DNA from 3 places in the Ruegeria sp. AK11 genome. Region 2 is predicted to be linked to each of the others. Evidence: riboswitches for the same ligand, from Rfam matches in the RefSeq annotation. Region 2 holds a riboswitch; each other region holds the start of a gene.
What was found. Region 2 has a riboswitch for cobalamin ahead of ACR0D9_RS19825 (DUF4198 domain-containing protein). Riboswitches for the same ligand answer to the same signal wherever they lie in the genome.
Positions count from the first base shown of each region.

Region 1: it holds a riboswitch for cobalamin, as region 2 does, so the genes downstream of both, ACR0D9_RS07215 (DUF1636 family protein) here and ACR0D9_RS19825 (DUF4198 domain-containing protein) in region 2, are expected to answer to the same signal.
Region 3: it holds a riboswitch for cobalamin, as region 2 does, so the genes downstream of both, ACR0D9_RS11615 (hypothetical protein) here and ACR0D9_RS19825 (DUF4198 domain-containing protein) in region 2, are expected to answer to the same signal.

Region 1 covers NZ_JBQFXU010000001.1:1,427,432-1,433,572, forward strand. Annotated here, with positions in the region: gene ACR0D9_RS07190 (hypothetical protein) at 1-582, opposite strand, end outside; gene ACR0D9_RS07195 (TolC family outer membrane protein) at 656-2,074, opposite strand; gene ACR0D9_RS07200 (protein-L-isoaspartate O-methyltransferase family protein) at 2,169-2,822, opposite strand; tRNA gene ACR0D9_RS07205 (tRNA-Cys) at 3,047-3,120, shown strand; gene ACR0D9_RS07210 (NAD(P)-dependent oxidoreductase) at 3,298-4,293, opposite strand; cobalamin riboswitch at 4,396-4,600, shown strand; gene ACR0D9_RS07215 (DUF1636 family protein) at 4,695-5,069, shown strand; gene cobW (cobalamin biosynthesis protein CobW) at 5,074-6,129, shown strand; gene cobN (cobaltochelatase subunit CobN) at 6,133-6,141, shown strand, end outside.
Region 2 covers NZ_JBQFXU010000017.1:14,100-20,240, forward strand. Annotated here, with positions in the region: gene cbiQ (cobalt ECF transporter T component CbiQ) at 1-516, opposite strand, end outside; gene ACR0D9_RS19815 (cobalt ABC transporter permease) at 516-1,079, opposite strand; gene cbiM (cobalt transporter CbiM) at 1,076-1,687, opposite strand; gene ACR0D9_RS19825 (DUF4198 domain-containing protein) at 1,694-2,479, opposite strand; cobalamin riboswitch at 2,612-2,810, opposite strand; gene ACR0D9_RS19830 (ROK family transcriptional regulator) at 2,932-4,122, opposite strand; gene ACR0D9_RS19835 (substrate-binding domain-containing protein) at 4,312-5,331, shown strand; gene ACR0D9_RS19840 (ABC transporter permease) at 5,439-6,141, shown strand, end outside.
Region 3 covers NZ_JBQFXU010000003.1:388,301-394,441, forward strand. Annotated here, with positions in the region: gene ACR0D9_RS11595 (bifunctional 2',3'-cyclic-nucleotide 2'-phosphodiesterase/3'-nucleotidase) at 1-1,350, shown strand, start outside; RNA gene ffs (signal recognition particle sRNA small type) at 1,391-1,489, shown strand; gene rsgA (ribosome small subunit-dependent GTPase A) at 1,648-2,676, shown strand; gene ACR0D9_RS11610 (alpha/beta hydrolase family protein) at 2,712-3,569, opposite strand; cobalamin riboswitch at 3,702-3,920, shown strand; gene ACR0D9_RS11615 (hypothetical protein) at 4,011-4,418, shown strand; gene ACR0D9_RS11620 (protein-tyrosine phosphatase family protein) at 4,410-4,922, opposite strand; gene ACR0D9_RS11625 (DNA polymerase III subunit gamma/tau) at 5,095-6,141, shown strand, end outside.

The DNA of each region.
Region 1 (6,141 bases), on a different contig from region 2:
AGCCTGAGACGACCGGATGAATTCCGCCTGACAAGATGCGTCTTCGGCCTGCTGAACCGCCTCTGGTTCGTCACCACCGGCAGCATCAATCGACATCGCAGCGGCAAATTCTTCTTCGACATCCCATGGCAGCGCGTGTGACGGTGTGCCCGAATACGCATCCTGGCTGTCACCGTCCGGTTCCCACTGATCTTCTGTTTGCGCAATTGCCGCTTCCAGCGCTTCGATCTTTGCACTCAGGCTGTTTGTTGCATCATCCGACGGGGCGTGTTTCGTCTCGGCTGTTTCTGGCTTGTCCTGGTCAGCGTTCGCAGGTTGACCCGTCTGAACGATGTCACAGGTGCGCAACAACATGGGCTTGGCGGCATCTGAAACTTCGGGTTCCGACACAGCTTTAGCGGGAATCACCCCCAATTGATCTGGTGTGCTGATCCGCAAAGCATCAGTAAGCACCAGCCGCCCCGGCTTTCGTGCTTTAGTCGTTTGATCCGAGACGGTTTTATCACGACTGTCTTCACTGACCAGACGTTTGACCGAAGACAGAACGTCTTCGATCCCTGCTTTCACGACATTATCAGACATTGTTCTCTACCGCTCTATCCTTGGATCGAGTGTAGCCAAACAATCCGCGCCTCACAACAGATAGTATTGGCGATCAGTCCCGGCGCAATGCTTTGAGAACGCGATCCAGATCCTTGCTTTGCTTACTGACCTGTGCCGGCGCATTCTTGACCAGATTGTAATACAAAGTCGGATCATAGATTTGCACCGCCAGCCCAAGACGCTCGGCTGTCAGAAGGCCCTGCGCCTGCAACAACTGATAGGCAGCCCGCGACCGTTCGGTGCGCGAAGCGACTTCTGCCAGCTGTGCATCCAGCAAATCCTGTTGTGCATTCAATACATCCAGAGTTGTTCGCGCGCCCAGAGTTGCCTCTTCCCGGATGCCATCAAACGCCACCTGCGAGGCGTTAACGCGCTCGGTTGACGCCCTCAGACTGGCGCTGGCCGCCTGAAACGCCGCATACCGGTCGGTAACACCCTGCGTGATGTTCTTTTGAACGTTCAGCAGATTCGCACGCGAGGCATCCCGGCTGGCCATTGCGCGGCGGACATTTGCCGCCAACCGGCCACCCGCGTAGATAGGTTGTGTGAAGTTCAGCGACACGGTCGCGTCGTTCACATAGTCATTGTTGTCATAGCGCTCGGACACGCCAGCATCGGCATTCAGGCTGACATTCGGCCCAAGGTTTGCCCGCTGTTGCTGCACGACCAGATCAAACGCCCTGACCTGATGCTGAGCCGATAGAATGGCCGGGTGGTTGCGTTGCGCCAGATTCACAGCTTCTGCTTCGGAACGCGGCAGATTGGGCAGGCTCGGCTGACCAGCCGTTCGCCCCGGTGCCTTTCCGACTGCATTCACGTATTCGGCTTGCGCAATGCTCAATTCACCGCGTGCCACTGCCAGATCCGCCTGAGAGCTTGCCAGCTGTGCTTCGGACAACGCGACGTCGGTCCTGGTCACTTCACCAACTTCGAAGCGGTCATTCGACGCCCTAAGTTCCTCTGCCGACACATCCACGTTGTTCTGGCGGATCGCCACGGTCTCTTCCTGCAGCAGAACGCCCAGATAGGCATTTGCTGCGCGAATAAGTACCTGTTGTTCGATATCGATCAGGGTTTGCCGGGTCGACAGCACCGTTTCCTGCGCCGACTGCTTGCCTAGTACAGACGCGCCACCATCATACAAAAGCTGGCTCAGCGTCAGGCCCGAAAAGAACCGCGACGGTTCGTTTGTCGTCACGACATTATTGACCCGCGAACGGGTGTAATCCTGGCTGACCTGCACGGTCCAGTTGATGATTGGCCGCAACGCAGAAAGCGCAATGGCTACATCTTCATCCGCCGCGCGCAGCAACGCCCGGTTCTGTTCAAGCAAACCACTGGTGTTATACGCGCCGATGAACGCATCCGTTATGTTGTCTGCCCACGCTGCACGCCCTGGCATCACGCTCATGGCAAGTCCTGCGGTCACAGCAAACGCCCTGACCAGCTTACCTGTCGCCGAACCACGCATACCAAAATCCTCTCAAACGAAATTACACTGCCCTGCAGGCAGTTTGCGGCCTTCTTTTCAACTAATCAAGGCGATAGAAAAATCTATCGGCGGACTATAGCGAAAATGCACACTCTGCCGAAAAACCTTCCAAAACCGGCGCATTGGCATTGAACACATCACGCCAACTGACGCGGCCCCCGGTTTTTCGACCAATCCGAACTGTACCCAGGTTGCCGTTGACAAACAGGCACACGATCCGACCGTGGTCCTTGAGCTGATCCAACAGGGCATCGGGCACCTGCTCGACACCGCCCTGCACCATGATTGCATCATAGGGACCGTGTTCCGCCACACCCTGTTCCAGCGCGCCAACGTGAATGATAGCGTTAAGCACTTCGGCTTCGGCCAAAAGGTTTTGCGCCTCGGTTGCAAGGGTTTCGTCGCATTCAACACCCACGACCAACTCAGCCATCCGTGCGGTAACAGCCGTGGAATACCCCATTGCCGGAGCGATATCTAAGACCATCTCATCCTTGGATATGTTCAACACGTCCAGCATTTTAGCCAGGGTCCGCGGCTCCAGCATGCTGCGCCCGCCACCCAGATCAATCAGGCCGTCCACATAGGCCGCCTCGCGCTGAGAATCGGGTACGAAGCTTTCGCGCGGAACACTCAGCATCGCCTCAATGATCGGGAACTTGGTGACGTCAGACGGGCGGATCTGCGTATCAACCATTGTGCGGCGCCGGGCTGCGAAGTCAGTCATTGGATATCTCGTCTCATTCCCAAAGATGTCGGGCTTGTGCCATATCCTGAACTTTCCAGCAACGCCCCTGTTGCCGCAACCTGAATCGTGATCACCTTCTTGGGCATGGACTTCGGCAAATTTCGGTCTTGCCGACAAATTCGCACGCAATCCACTGGACGCCCCAAAGGAAAGCTGTTAAAAACCCAGTCACACCACAGCAAGTATTTGATTTTACTTGAAAAGGCGAGTTGGCGGAGTGGTGACGCAGCGGATTGCAAATCCGTGTACACCGGTTCGATTCCGGTACTCGCCTCCAATCACATCCAAATCGCTGACTTAACCCCGCAGTGCACGCGTGCGACGCTCGGTATTTCAAGACGTTCAAGGCCCGCGATTCTGTCGAATTGCGGGCCAGATATGGCGTGTTTTTCGGAACACCTGCCTACCCCTGCTCATTCACGGGGCGCGATTTTGTCTGGTATGTGCCTTACGTTCAGGCGCGCCCTTGTGGCACAACCTCGTATCCCGGCTCCTCCGGCTCATCATCCGTCATTTCGGCAGGGAAGCCCGGGGCGGTGATATCCAGGCCGGTTGCCTCTTCCAGCCGCTTGATAATATTTGGTGAAAGCTCGCGTTCGCCATAGCGTGCGATACCATCGTTAAAGATGTTGATCATCACCGGGTTTATTTCCAGCGGCACCCCGGCGCGGTCGGCGACCTCCTGAAACAGACCGATATCCTTCTTCACCAGATCCATGGTGAAGGAAATATCGCGCGACCCGTTCAAGATGACCTGACTTTCGGTTTCGTGCACGAAGGACGTGCCGGACGAGATTTTGATCGCCTCATAGGTCGTGTTCAGATCCATCCCCGCAGCCTTTGCCGTAACCAGTGCTTCGGCGCAGGTGATCAGGTTGGCGGTGGCAAGATAATTGGTCATCACTTTCAGCACCGAGGCCGAGCCCAGTTCGCCGGTGTGCAAAACCCGACGACCCATTGTCGTCAGGAACGGCAGAATTCGTTCAAACGTTTCCCGGTCACAGCCCGCAAAGATCGAGATATTGCCCGTCGCGGCACGGTGGCACCCGCCAGAAACCGGGCAATCCACTGCTGCACCGCCGCGCGATATGACTTCGGCACCCAGGCGTTTGACTTCGGCTTCGTCTGTGGTCGACATCTCCATCCAGATCTTGCCGGGGCCCACTTCGGGCAACATCTCCTTCATGACTGCGTCCGATGCTGCCGGAGACGGCAGACAGGTGATCACCGCATCGCAATCGCGCATCAGCTGGGCGGGCCCTTCTGCCGCCTTTGCGCCTTTGGCGACAAATTCGGCCACCAGTTCTGCGTTCAGGTCATGAACAGTCAGGTCAATGCCATTGCGCAAAAGGGATCCCGAAAGCTTGCCGCCAACGTTACCCAGACCGATAAATCCCACTTTCATATGACGCATCTCCAAGTTCGTCGTTTTCCCGTCATGCGACCACATACCGAACACGCACTTCATGCCGCCGAACGACGCCTACAGGTCGCTTTTTTCACCTTGGCTTATTTGTTGCGCGCGAACCGCTTGACAAGCGGGTCGGCGGTGCCGCATGTCCCGGACGTTGGTGTCGGCAACAGCCGATGAAAAGGGAATGCGTCAACGGTTCATCCGCCAAACGCAGCCGCCCCCGCGACCGTGACCGGAGAGGATGCCCAATGCCACTGGCCTGTGCCGGGAAGGCGGGACATCCGACAGAGCGACCGCTCTGGCATCCGCAAGCCGGGAGACCTGCCAACACCCGAAGTTGAAACCGGGCGGGGTGTTCCGGTGTCGGGTCCATGTGCAGACGTGGTGCCCGCATGAAACCCCGTCCCCCGCGAAGAGGATTTGGGGGGATGAGAGACATGACCGAGACCGCACCGGTAGAACTACTGGTCTGCACGACTTGCCGCCGGGGTCTGCCCGTCGAGGATGACGCTGAGCGTCCCGGCACATTGTTGCACAAGGCCTTGGAACAGGCTGCCCTGCCAGATGGTATTACTCTGAAACCGGTCGAATGCCTTTCGAACTGCGATCAGGGCTGTTCCATCGTTCTTCGGGGCGGGCCGGATCGCTGGACCTTTGTTTACGAGAACCTGAACGAAATCGATCACGTCGATGTCATCATCGATGGTGTGACCAAGTATCTGGCCACAGACGATGGTCTGGTGAAGTGGCGCGACCGTCCTGAACATTTCCGCAAAAACTGCGCCTCGCGCATTCCCCCGATTGGAGGCTGAGATCATGTCGAACCTAGAAAAACTTCCCGTCACCGTGATCACCGGCTTTCTGGGCTCGGGCAAAACCACGCTGGTGCGTCATCTGATGCAGAACCCGCAGGGAAAGCGTCTTGCGATTGTTGTTAACGAGTTTGGCGATGTGGGTGTTGATGGTGACATTCTAAAATCCTGCGCGATACCGGATTGCCCTGCGGAAAACATCATGGAACTGGCAAACGGCTGCATTTGCTGCACCGTGGCTGATGATTTCATCCCGACCATCGAGGCGCTGATGGCGCTGGAACCGCGCCCGGATCACATCCTGATCGAAACATCCGGCCTTGCACTGCCCAAACCGCTGCTGAAAGCATTTGATTGGCCTGATATCCGTTCGAAAATCACCGTTGATGGCGTGATTGCGCTGGCCGATGCCGAGGCTGTGGCCGCCGGTCGCTTTGCTCCGAACGTTGAAGCGGTGGATGCCCAACGGCTGGCTGATGACTCGATCGATCACGAAACACCCTTGTCCGAGGTGTTCGAAGATCAAATCTCGTGCGCGGATATCATCCTGCTGACCAAGCCCGATCTAGCAGGTCCCGAAGGTGTCGCGAAAGCCAAACAGATCATCGCCGCCGAGGCACCGCGGCCGCTTCCCGTTGTCGAGGTCGCCGAGGGTGTCGTCGACGTACGTGTCGTGCTTGGCCTTGAGGCTGCCGTCGAAGATGACATGGACGCGCGCCCGTCACATCACGATGGCCATCACGATCATGAGCATGACGATTTCGAGAGCATCATCGTCGAGTTGCCGGAACAGACCGACCCTGCGGAACTGGTAGCCAGAATCGAACGTCTTGCGACTGAGCTGAATATCCTGCGCGTCAAAGGCTATGCCGCCGTCGCTGGCAAACCGATGCGCCTGCTGGTTCAGGCTGTCGGCGCGCGGGTTCGTCACCAATACGACCGCCCGTGGGAGCCCGGTGAAGAGCGCCGCTCGCGCCTGGTCGTGATTGCCGAGCATGACGACATCAAAGAAGCCGAAATCCGTGATATCCTCGTGGGTGTGACCGAGGTTGCCGAGTAAGTCATGCACGTC
Region 2 (6,141 bases):
GTATTCTTCCCGCAGAACCTCGATATAGCGGATGGTGAACATCAGAAGATGAACCAGCTTTTCGGGGCAGCGTAGGCGGTGCAAGGCGTGGCCAAGCATGACCGGCTCCATCGTGCCGACCAGCACCATAAGGGACAGGATGACCGCGTTGGCCGTCAAGGCGATCTCGACCGCTTTCCAGAAACCCTGCCAGCTTGCAGGAAACCCCCAGAGCGTAAACATCGGGTCGCCGGGCATGGAGAATGGCAACAGCACCAGCATGAACAGGATGAACCCATCCATCATGGCCATGCGTTTCAACGTTTTCCGCCAGGGCAGACGCGACGCGGCAAGAAGTGAAAGGGACACCGCCAAAGCCGCGCACAGCGCCGTCAGCGAGGACACCGCGACAGTCACCACCGCGAAGACAACCGCCATGACGATCCGCATCCTTGGATCAAGCGGGTTGATCGCGCCGCGCCGCTGCGCGCCCGCTTTGATCAGCGTGCTTTCCTGTTGCCCCAGAACGTGCGCCATCAGGCCGCCAGCTTGCGGCGTGCCGCAAAATAAAAGCCCAGACCAAACAGACCGACGATATATCCGATCCCACCCAGAACAGTTTGCAGGTCATTTTGTTCGCGGTAGGCGGCGATTTCCCGACGCAGCGGGCGCAGCTCATCCCGCACGGCCCTGGCAATGACCTGTTGTTGTTCATCGCTGAGCACCGCCGCTGTCTGGGCAGGTGCGTTTGTCGGCGCGGTGTCGGGTTCCGCTTCAACGCCCATGATCCGGGCGACATCCACAGCGGGCATGGTGACCTCGGCCACATGCCCGGCACCAAGGTTTGCAAAGAAAGTATGGGCCACCGGCGCGTTCGGCGTGTAGATAAAGAACCCGTCTGCATCTGTTACGATGCGGCCCAGCTCGGCTCCGTCCGGGCCGTTGACGATGACCTCGGTATCGCTTGCCATGTCGCCGTTGGAAAAGCCGATTTCGCCTTCGATGGCGTCACCGGATTTAAACACTCCGGCTATGACCTTATGCGCCAAGGCAGGTAGGGGTGCGCAGCACAGCGCCAGAATGATTGCCAGATACCTCATGCGACCACTCGTTTGACAAACAGCTCGGGCTTGACCTTGCGCGCCAGCAAAACCGCGAACCCGGTCAGGATCGCCTCAATCGCCATGACAGGAATATGTGCAAAGAAAACAATCTTAGCCGCAGGCAGGAAGGCATCCCCGGACAAGGCCAGTGAAAACGCAACCATGCCGGTTGTGGCGGCAATGGCAAAGGCACCGCCGACCCCGCCCCATATCGCACCTTGCAGCGGTGAGCCGTGGGCGATCAGGCGGCTAAAGATCAGTCCGGCCAGAACCGCGGGCAACGCGATGTTCAGGGTGTTGATCCCCAATACCGTCAACCCGCCAAAGCCAAAGAAGACGGCTTGCAGCAAAAGCCCGACGAACAGGGCCGGGAATGCGGCCCACCCCAGCAAAAGCCCGGCCATACCGTTGAGGATCAGGTGCACCGACGACGGACCAATAGGAACATGGATCAGCGATGCCACGAAAAAGCTGGCTGACAGCACCCCCGCAGTGGGGATGCGATCAAGATTCAGCGACCTGAGGCCCATGGCAATTCCACCCGCCGCAGCGACGGCTCCGCCGATCACGACCGGGTTGGACAAGGCTCCGTCAACGATGTGCATCTACGGTTACTCCAAATCCCAGGCGCGGATCCAGATGACCGCGTCCTGACTGAGTTCTTTGCCGTTGTGTTCGGTCACGGGACCGGCGCCGAGTGCGGCAAATCCCCAATATCCGGCTTTTGGAACGCCAAACGTGAAATACCCGTTATCATCCGAAGTTGCGACCAATGCACCACCCGGCATCGGCGAGACCGACGGGGCGGAAGCGGCCGCGCTTTCCATGTTCGGTTCTGCGGCCATGTACTCGATCTCGATCTCGGCACCCGCAACCGGTTGGCCTTCTGCCATAACCCGACCCGTAAAGGTCGAACCCGCGATGATGTTGGTCGGTTTGTTGAGCGGGATGATCTCAACCGGCAAGCCCACCGGGTTCATCCAGTCGGTCGGCAATTCGTTGCGGTTCAGGAATGCCTTGGCGATCTGCTGGATATAGATATCCTCAGACCCCTCGTAATAGGGCTGGGGAACTGTCACCAGCACATAGTCGCCCGACCGTTTGACTGGAACATAACCCTTGAATGCCGCGCCTTCGTTTTCCCCACCGGTGAAACGCACGGGTTCCAGAGTGTCCAGCAGGTCGGTTTTCTGACCGTTGTGGATCACGTAGAATTCCTGCGGCTTGTCCAGATCCATGACATGCCCGTTCGAGAACGGATGCCAGAAGATCAGCTTGACCGGAACATTCCCCGGTGCGTCGATCATGGTGTCAGAGGTGTATTCCAGCAGGAAATGCGCATTTGCCATCGCTGGAAGCGCCATCGCCACAGCGGCTGCAGAAAGCAGCTTGGTCATCAATAGTCGTCCTTGTCCCTTCGTACCAACCCCGGTACGAGATGCGTTTTGACTGCGGGGACGTCCAAGCCGAGCTGCTTTTTCAAGCATCCTGCTCCGACGCACATCCCGTCGCCGATTAGGAGTGCCCTTGTCAAAGGCACATGTCCGGCAGGTATCCTGACTTGCGGGTCAAAGCGTTGGGCTGGCCTTCCCGGATTAACTCCAGTGGCACTTCAGCCCTGCTCGCCGCTTACAGTTGCGGGTGCAGTTGCGGAATTGGGCCAAAGCCCGCACCGCATTCCCTATTGATTCCAGAGCACGCCCCGGAACCGGACATGCCGAGCGGCTTGCCAGACTTCTTCAGCATCCGTCAACGATCAATTGCGCTGGCTGTCAAAAAGTTCAGCGGGCAATGCCCTTTTTCCGGTTGATCCGCTTTGGATACAGGTCGGGGTTTTTCGGGGATGAACCTACCCTTCGAGCAGGTATCTTTCCGACAATGGCAAACTGGCCGCCCCCAATGACCGGGCATCCGGGCCCGCCGCCCCTGCCAGCACCAAGGGCCGTTCAAGCCCGGTCAGGTTCATATGGGATAGTTTGAGCTCAACCCTTTCCACCAGCCGCGCCTTGATATCAGCAGGCATCCAGCCATCAATCTTGATACATTCGAAATCGATCAGGCTGCAAGAAGAGACGATGGCATGGGCGATTCCGTGCGCCGCCTGGTTCAGCCAATTCTCAAGGAGGGTTTCCGGTACGTCCCAATGCCGTGTCGTTTCCCAGATTGAACCGGCTGTTGCGGCATTTCCACCAACCGCACGCTCCAGCACATAAAGACTGGCGACATCTATCAACGGTTTCACTCCGCCCACTTCGTCCGGCACAGGCAATGGGCCAAGCGCACCGGCATTTCCCCGCCCCGGAAAGATGGAGCCGTTCAGAACCACCCCGCCCCCGATGAAGAAGCCGACATAGAAATACAGGAAATCTCGTGGGCCTTCCGCCGGGCCAAACACCAGCTCGGCACCGCAGGCGGCCGTTGCGTCGTTTTGCAGGAAAACCGGCACGTCATAGCTAGCGGCCAACGCGCCTTTCAGGTCCGCGTCACGCCACGGATCCATTTTTTCCTGAGGAACCTGCAATGTTTGTGCCCAGTCCCAAAGGTAGAACGGCATGGCAATCCCAAGGCCCGCGATTCTGCTGCGCGCCTCGTGCGACATTGACGCCATCACTTTGTCGAGGCTTTCTGTGGAAAAGCTCAATGTCGCCTCGGGCGTCGGAAAATCATAGGTCCGCCGTTCGCGGTGCCTGACGTTGCCAAGGAAATCCGTCAGCACCAGTTCGGTACTGCGCCGCCCGACTTTGAGCCCAAAGAAATACGCGCCGTCCGGGTTCAGGCGCATGGGAACCGATGGCTGTCCGACTTTTCCCCGGATCGGTTCGCCCCGCAACAGCAACCCATCGTTCTCCAACTGGCGCATGATGACCGAGACCGTCTGCGCCGACAGGCCGGTCATGCGCGCGATCTCAGATTTTGCGAGGGCCTGATGGCGCCGGACCAGTGACAGGACAAGCCGTTCATTTCGGGCCCGCATTCCACTTTGGTTGGTGCCGCGCATGTCTGGCTCGCGTACGCCAGTGGTATTGCCCTGAGAGTTCATTGCAGACACGGCCATCCCCTTCATGACGACAATGTTGGAACCCTTCCTTTCTGTCAATAATAAATAAGAGTGATTTATTTATTGACTCGAAATTCGAATCTTGTGATGGTTTTTATGTGAGATCGGGCCGGTTTTCGCCCGATCAAACGTATGCCCGGAAGGGCATTGGGAAAACTGGGAGGACTACCGATGAAACTTGCGAAACTTGCAGGCGCCACGGCGCTGGCGGTTACGGCCATGGCAAGCAGTGCAATGGCCGAAGGTGAAACCGTTTGCCTGATCACCAAGACGGATACCAACCCTTTCTTTGTTAAAATGAGAGAGGGTGCCACAGCTAAAGCCGAAGAGCTTGGCATGACGCTGAAAGCCTTTGCCGGCAAAGTCGACGGAGACCACGAAACTCAGGTTCAGGCCATTGAAACCTGCATTCTGGATGGCGCAAAGGGTATCCTGCTGACCGCGTCGGATACGTCGTCCATCGTTCCGGCGGTGCAGCAGGCCCGCGATGCCGGGCTGCTGGTGATTGCGCTGGACACCCCACTTGAGCCTATCGACTCGGCCGACGCGACCTTTGCCACCGACAATTTCCTTGCGGGGCTTCTGATCGGACAATGGGCAAAAGCCACTCTGGGAGATGCGGCAAACGACGCCAAAATCGCCACGTTGGACCTTGCGGTCAGCCAGCCCACTGTGGATGTGCTTCGCAATCAGGGGTTCCTGCAGGGGTTCGGTGTTGATCTGGCCGATCCGAACGTGATTGGCGATGAAGACGACCCGCGTCTTGTTGGCAGCGATGTCACCGCTGGCAACGAAGAAGGCGGCCGCCGCGCGATGGAGAACCTGCTGGCCAAAGACCCGATGATCAACGTGGTGCATACCATCAACGAACCGGCGGCAGCGGGTGCTTACGAGGCGCTCAAGGCTATCGGGCGCGAAAATGACGTGCTGATCGTTTCCGTCGATGGCGGCTGCCCCGGCGTGCAGAACGTGGCGGACGGGGTCATCGGCGCAACATCCCAGCAATACCCGCTGCTGATGGCATCGCTGGGCGTTGAGGCTGTCAAGAAATGGGCGGACGAAGGGACGAAACCCGAGAACACACCCGGTAAGGACTTTTTTGACACTGGCGTGGCGCTTGTGACGGATAAGGCCGCCGACGGCGTCGAGTCCATCTCGGTTCAGGAAGGCATGGACCTCTGCTGGGGTTAAGCTGAACGTGTGGAAGGCCGCTGCGCGGCCTTCCACTTATCAAAACCACCCACACGCCCGAAACCTTGCTAAAGTCGTCATAAACCTGACGCTTTGGGGGAAGTTCCATGTCCGATTCTTCACGACAAGCCGACGATTTCGAAACCGCCGCAAAGGGCAGCCCAGAGCAAGTTGCCGAATTTGACGATCACCAACGCGGATTTGTCGGAACGGTTCAGCATTTTCTGCATGTGAACCCGTCGCTGGTCCCGCTGATCGTCCTTGTCGCTGCAATCGTCATCTTTGGTGTCTTGCTGGGCCCCAAGTTCTTTTCGCCCTTTGCGCTGACATTGATCCTGCAACAGGTTCAGATCGTCGGGATCGTGGCCGCGGCGCAGAGCCTTGTGATCCTGACCGCAGGCATCGACCTGAGTGTTGGGGCCATCATGGTGATGTCGTCGGTTGTGATGGGGCAATTCACTTTCCGCTATGGAATGCCGCCTTCGGTTGCGATTGTGTGCGGCCTTGCTGTTGGCTCGGCAATCGGGGCCTTGAACGGGTTTCTGGTCAGTCGCATCAAGCTGCCGCCTTTCATCGTCACCCTTGGCATGTGGCAGATCGTTCTTGCGGCGAATTTTCTTTATTCACAAAACGAAACGATCCGGTCGCAGGAGATCGAGGAACACGCCGCCATCCTGCAACTGTTTGGTGCCAAGTTTAACCTGGGCGGGGCGGTGTTTACCGTTGGTGTTGTCTTCATGCTGGCGCTGATCCTCGTCCTTGCATACGCGTTGCGGCACACGGCCTGGGGCAGGCATGTCTATGCCGTCG
Region 3 (6,141 bases), on a different contig from region 2:
ACGGCTTGTTGGGAGGCGCATAATCTGGATGACGATATCGTCGTCGAGGATATCCTGGTTGCGGCAAAGTCCCTGACGCAGACATTGCGCGACGAGGGGTGTGATATCATCGTCGCGCTTGCTCATTCCGGCCTTGGGGGCAGCGAGCCGGTAGCGGGGATGGAAAACGCCGTGATACCCTTGGCCGCGATCAAAGGCATCGATGCCATTGTGGCCGGGCACACTCACCTGACACTTCCAGGAGAGGGCCATGCCATTACCCCGATGGTCGATCACCTGACGGGGCTGGTACATGGAACGCCCGTTGTCATGCCGGGATCAGCGGGCTCTTACCTGGGGGTTATCGATTTGGCCGTGACCGCCGGGCCGGACGGCAAAGTGCAAATCCGGGATTGCTGCGTCGAACTGCGCCCGGTTATCAGCAACGGCACAGCCGTCGGGGAAGACAGTGAAATTGCGGGCTTGTGTGAGGTGGCACATCGTATGACCCTTCAATCCGTTGCCGCACCGGTGGCACATATCCCGGATACATTGCACAGCTATTTCAGTTGCTGTGCGCCGGATCGCGGGCTGACCCTTGTAGCTGCGGCGCAAGCCGCCGCACTGCGCCCGTTTTTGCAGGGAACAGACCTGGCGGATCTGCCGATTTTGTCGGTTGTTTCGCCAGCCAAATCCGGCGGACGCTCAGGCCCGCGCCATTATACCGAGGTACCCGCCGGAGAAATATGTTTGCGCCATGTCGCGGATCTGCATGTGTTTCCCAACGAGTTGCGTGCAATCCGGATCAGCGGCGCGCATTTGCTGGACTGGTTGGAGATGTCGGCCAGCGTATTCAACCAGTTAAAGCCCGGTTCCGAACCCGAGCTGATCAACCCTGAACGGGCCGGGTACAATTTCGACATCGTGTTTGGACTGTCTTATCAGATCGATCCCACGCGGCCGCCTCGTTACGATGCGCAGGGGAAAATAATCCGCCCCGACCAAAAGCGGATCAGCGATCTGACATATGCAGGCCGTCCCGTACGACCGGAGCAGATGTTCGTTATGGCGCTGAACAATTACCGCGCCAGCGGAGGCGGGCATTTCCCGCATGCGACAACGTCTGAGCTGATCAGCCTGCCACCGCTGAGCATCAAGGACCTTGTGCAGGTTTACCTGGCGCAGCACCTTCCGCCCGACCCGATCGCCACGCAGCCCTACCCGTTCTCGCTGATGCCGCAACGGGGCGTGACAACAATTCTTCGCACAGGTCCGGGTGCCCTGAAATATCTGGATGAGTTGCACAGGTTCGATCCCGTGTCGCTGGGCTCGGATGGCAGGGGATTTGAACGCATTCGCCTGACGCTCTGATGGGTTGTCTTTTCCCGATGCCTTCCCTATATCTCGGACTCGAGAGGTTGGCGCGGGCGAGCGCCTCGCCAACCTGGTCAGGTCCGGAAGGAAGCAGCCACAACGAGCCCCGCTTGGGTCGATGTCCAACCTCTCACTTCGTGAACCACAGCCGCAGGAGGGCTTTATGATTGTAGTGAAAACCCTTCGGGCAGACTGGTTCTGATTCACCGGAATCACCGGACTGCCTGAACACACGACCTGCGGATGCGCGATTGCCATCCGTTGGCATTGCTGTTTCTGAAAACAGGCAGATAAATGTCTTATACGCTTTCGGACCTGGGATGGTCCTCTCACTTTGCCGCGCAACACGCGGCTTTTCCTTCCGACACGCCCTTTCGCGTTACCTCGGTTCATCGGGACCGTCTGATCGGGCTGAGCCCGAATGGTGAAATCCCTTTGCTGACACCGGATAGTCCGACCGGTTCATATGCCGTCGGGGATTGGATTCTTGCGGACGCCGAATACCGCGTACGTCGCCTTCTGGACCGGCGCAGCCTGCTGCAACGCAGGGCTGCCGGTACAGGTGCCACAACACAACTGATTGCCGCTAATGTCGATGTGTTGTTCATCGTCAGCTCGTGCAACGCCGATTTCAACCTGCCTCGGCTGGAACGTTATCTGGCGCTGGCGCATCAGGCCGGATGTTATCCGGTCGTCGTCCTGACGAAAGCTGACCAGTCGGATGACCCCGGCAGTTTCTCGGGACAAGTGCAATCTCTGGACCCTTTTCTGTCGGTGCTGGCGATCAATGCGCTGGACCCGGCAGATGTCGAAAAGGTTCTGGCATGGTGCCCCAAAGGCCAGACCGGCGCGCTGGTCGGGTCGTCGGGCGTAGGTAAAACGACGCTCAGCAACGCCATGACGGATCAAAACCTCGCCACGTCTGGAATTCGCGAAGACGACGCACGGGGCAGACACACGACAACGGTGCGCGCGTTGCACGGGATGGGTAACGGTGGCTGGCTGATCGACACGCCGGGAATGCGCGCACTGCGTTTGCTAGACGCTCAGGACGGGATCGACAACGTGTTCTCGGACATCACGGAGCTTGGCCAAAGCTGTCGCTTTTCGGATTGTCAGCACGAGACCGAGCCCGGCTGTACCGTGCAGAACGCAATCGACGAAGGCGTTCTTGATCCGGCGCGGCTGGACCGTTGGCGCAAGCTGCGGCGTGAAGATCAGCGAAACTCGGAAACCGTTGCCCAATCGCGGGCGCGGGACAAGGCGTTCGGCAAGATGGTGCGCGGTGTCATGCAGGACAAGAAGCTTCGCAAACGGCCATAACTGCAAGGTGTTAGGAAAACCTGCGTCGCGTCTGATCAGGCGATCAGGCGCGGCCAGACCGCTGCATTGCGACGGGCAAATGCTCCGATATGGCCTATTTCCGGCAGTCCGAATTCAGCAGGCTTCAGAAGGTGGCGTCTGGCCTCGGGGCCATACAAATCAGCAAGGCGCCAAACCGCCTCGGGCGGAGCCATCTGGTCATCTTCGAACGTGAACAGATCCACTGGTGTTCCAGAACTGCCCCAATGCGCATCAGGCAAATTCTGCCCGATCTCGGGAACGTAGCTAAGAGGGGCTGTACACCATTTGCGCCATTGCCAGTAGACCGAGGCGGGCAGGTCCGAACCAAACCCGATTGCTTTGCCGGGTAGATAGCCAAGTGCCCGCACCATCAGCGGTGCATGGCCATACCAGAACAGCCCTGCCAACCCCCGATAGGGCCATGGGTGATCTTTCAAAGTCACCAGCCCCGAACACACACCGATCATTCGGTCGATCTGGTCGATATCCGGCTGCACCGGCCCCAGCATCGCACCGACGGAATGGCCGATGGTCCACTGCTGCGCCTTTGGAAACCGCCTGCGCATTTCGGCCCGTGCCGCTGGCATATCGATCAACGCCCAATCCGCCATTGTTGCAGTTGCGTCTTTCAGGCGGCCGACCAAAGAAAGCCCGTAGTCCCGATAGTCATAGGTCAGGCAAGCTATCCCCCGCTCGGTAGCCAGCCATCGCGCAAAGTGTTGATAATAGTCACGCGGCACACCCGTGGCACTGTTAAGTACGACAACGGTTTCCGGCTCACCCACTGGCCGGTACAGCCGTGCCGACAAGGTCACGGACCCTGACGGAAAGCGGAAATCTTCGATCAACACCGTCTGTTCCGTATCCAACATGATCCCCGGCTTTCGCTGAAACAATGGTTTGCCTGCCTTCGATGCCGACGAAACTAAGCCGGAACGTAAACCGCATCCAGCATGACCAAACGTCCGGCCTAAAGATCGGCTTGACTCGGAACGCGATCAGGCGCTAGCGGTTGTGTGATGGTTTCCGGCCCCCACAAGAGGTCGGGATGAAAAGGGAACACGGTGCGGTTTGTCTGGTCACACAGATATCAACCAAGTCCGCGACTGCCCCCGCAACTGTAAGCGGTAAGCAATGCCGAAATACCACTGGCCCACGGGCTGGGAAGGTCGGCAGAGCAATGACCCGCAAGTCAGGAGACCTGCCATCGGAACTGAAACCGAAACTCGGGCGGGGTGTCCGGGCAGGTCCTGACAGCGAGATGCTGTCCCACCTGCCCCAATATCCAGCCCACCACGCGCGGAGGGCGCAGGATGATCTGGAAGACAAAGTCACACGAATACAGCGCAACTGTGTGCCAGCGGACGGGCAATACCTGCCCGGCTTTGGCGCGACTGGCCCGCTCGATTTCCGAAGCCATGGCGCAGGCGGTTTCGGCCACCAGCGAAGATTTCGAATTTGAAGGCAACAGCGCGCTGTCACATTGCGCGGAAGGGTGCATGGCAACGATCCGAGCGCGATCCGACAGCGTTCGCGTTTTCTGCGGGGCGCACCCTGATACGGCAATTCGGGACCTTGATGCCTATGCCGATTTGATCTTCGGACCTACATTCAGCACGCTGCCCTCGGGCATTGTCGCGAACCCGCCTTGCGCCATGATCGAGGTTTCAACGATCCGGCCCCGGAAAACCGGCTACGCACCCCAGCAGCTGTCAGCTTGATCCCACTTCCACCTGTGCCGGGGTGATCCGGGACGCCCAGGCCAGCTGCGCATCGGTTTCGACAGCGCAGGGGCGCACGGCCCGCAGGCGGTCCAGTGCGTCGCTGGCGCGTTCACCGCATTCAACCATCAGTCGCAGAACAATCATCCCGGATCTGCCGCACCCCCCACGGCAATGCACAAGAACCCGGCCACCGCCCGACAGCGCATGTCGGGCCGTGGCGCTGACCTCTGGCCAGGCCTTCTGAACCGCCTGCGTCGGTGCTCCAAAATCTTCGATCGGCAGGTGAACCCACCGGCTGGCACGGCTTTGGATGTCGCTGCCAAAGTGCTGCGCGCCATCCTGAAGCATTTCAACATCCGTCGTCATTGAAATCACAAGGCCCGGTTTCCAAGCCGCAATCATATCCAGATCGCCGACGTAATCCCCGCCACGCCCGGGCATTGAAGTAAGGGCAAGCGTTCCGCCTCCGACCTGCAGAGCAAAAATGACCAGCTGCGACATGAAGTGCGTCCTCCCCCAAGGTACTCTTTAAGAAATGAGTCATTAAATCCGCTGGACCAGTTTAGTTGGAAACCAGCCCGTTTCTGAAACAAAAAATCATCACGCCCCACAGTGGACGCGGAGTGCCGCCGCCACTACGCTGTGCCGAAGCACCGAATCCGAGCGAGAAGACATGACAGACACACCAAGCCCCGCCTATCAGGTTCTCGCCCGCAAATACCGCCCGGAAACCTTTGCCGACCTGGTGGGTCAAGATGCTATGGTGCGCACCCTAAAAAACGCCTTCGAGGCCGACCGGATTGCGCAGGCCTTTATCATGACCGGCATTCGCGGAACGGGAAAAACCACCACGGCGCGGATCATCGCCAAAGGCATGAACTGCATCGGACCGGATGGAACCGGAGGACCGACAACCGAGCCTTGCGGTCAGTGCGAGCATTGCGTCGCAATCATGGAAGGTCGCCATGTCGATGTGATGGAAATGGATGCGGCCAGCCGTACCGGCGTCAACGATATCCGCGAGATCATCGACAGTGTCCGCTATCGCGCCGCCAGTGCACGCTACAAGATCTACATCATCGACGAGGTTCACATGCTCTCGACCAGCGCATTCAACGCGCTGCTCAAGACGCTCGAGGAACCGCCCGCACATGTGAAATTCATCTTCGCGACCACCGAGATTCGCAAAGTGCCGGTCACGGTTCTGTCGCGGTGTCAGCGCTTTGACCTGCGCCGGATCGAGCCCGAAGACATGATCGGCCTGCTGCGCAAGATCGCCGGGGCCGAGAGCGCGCAGATCGCTGACGATGCGCTGGCGTTGATCACCCGCGCCGCAGAAGGATCGGCCCGCGACGCGACCTCATTGCTGGATCAGGCAATCTCGCACGGGGCCGGAGAGACGACGGCAGATCAGGTCCGTGCGATGCTGGGTCTGGCCGATCGTGGACGGGTTCTGGACCTGATGGACATGATCCTGCGCGGTGACGCGGCAGGGGCGCTCACTGAACTGAGCGGTCAATATGCGGAAGGCGCAGACCCTCTGGCCGTGCTGCGCGATCTGGCCGAAATCACGCATTGGGTGTCCGTCGTAAAGATCACACCTGACGCGGCCCAGGACCCGACGGTTTCCCCCGACGAACGCACACGGGGCCAGCACATGGCCGAGGCCTTGCCAATGCGGGTTCTGACCCGGATGTGGCAAATGCTGCTGAAGGCGCTG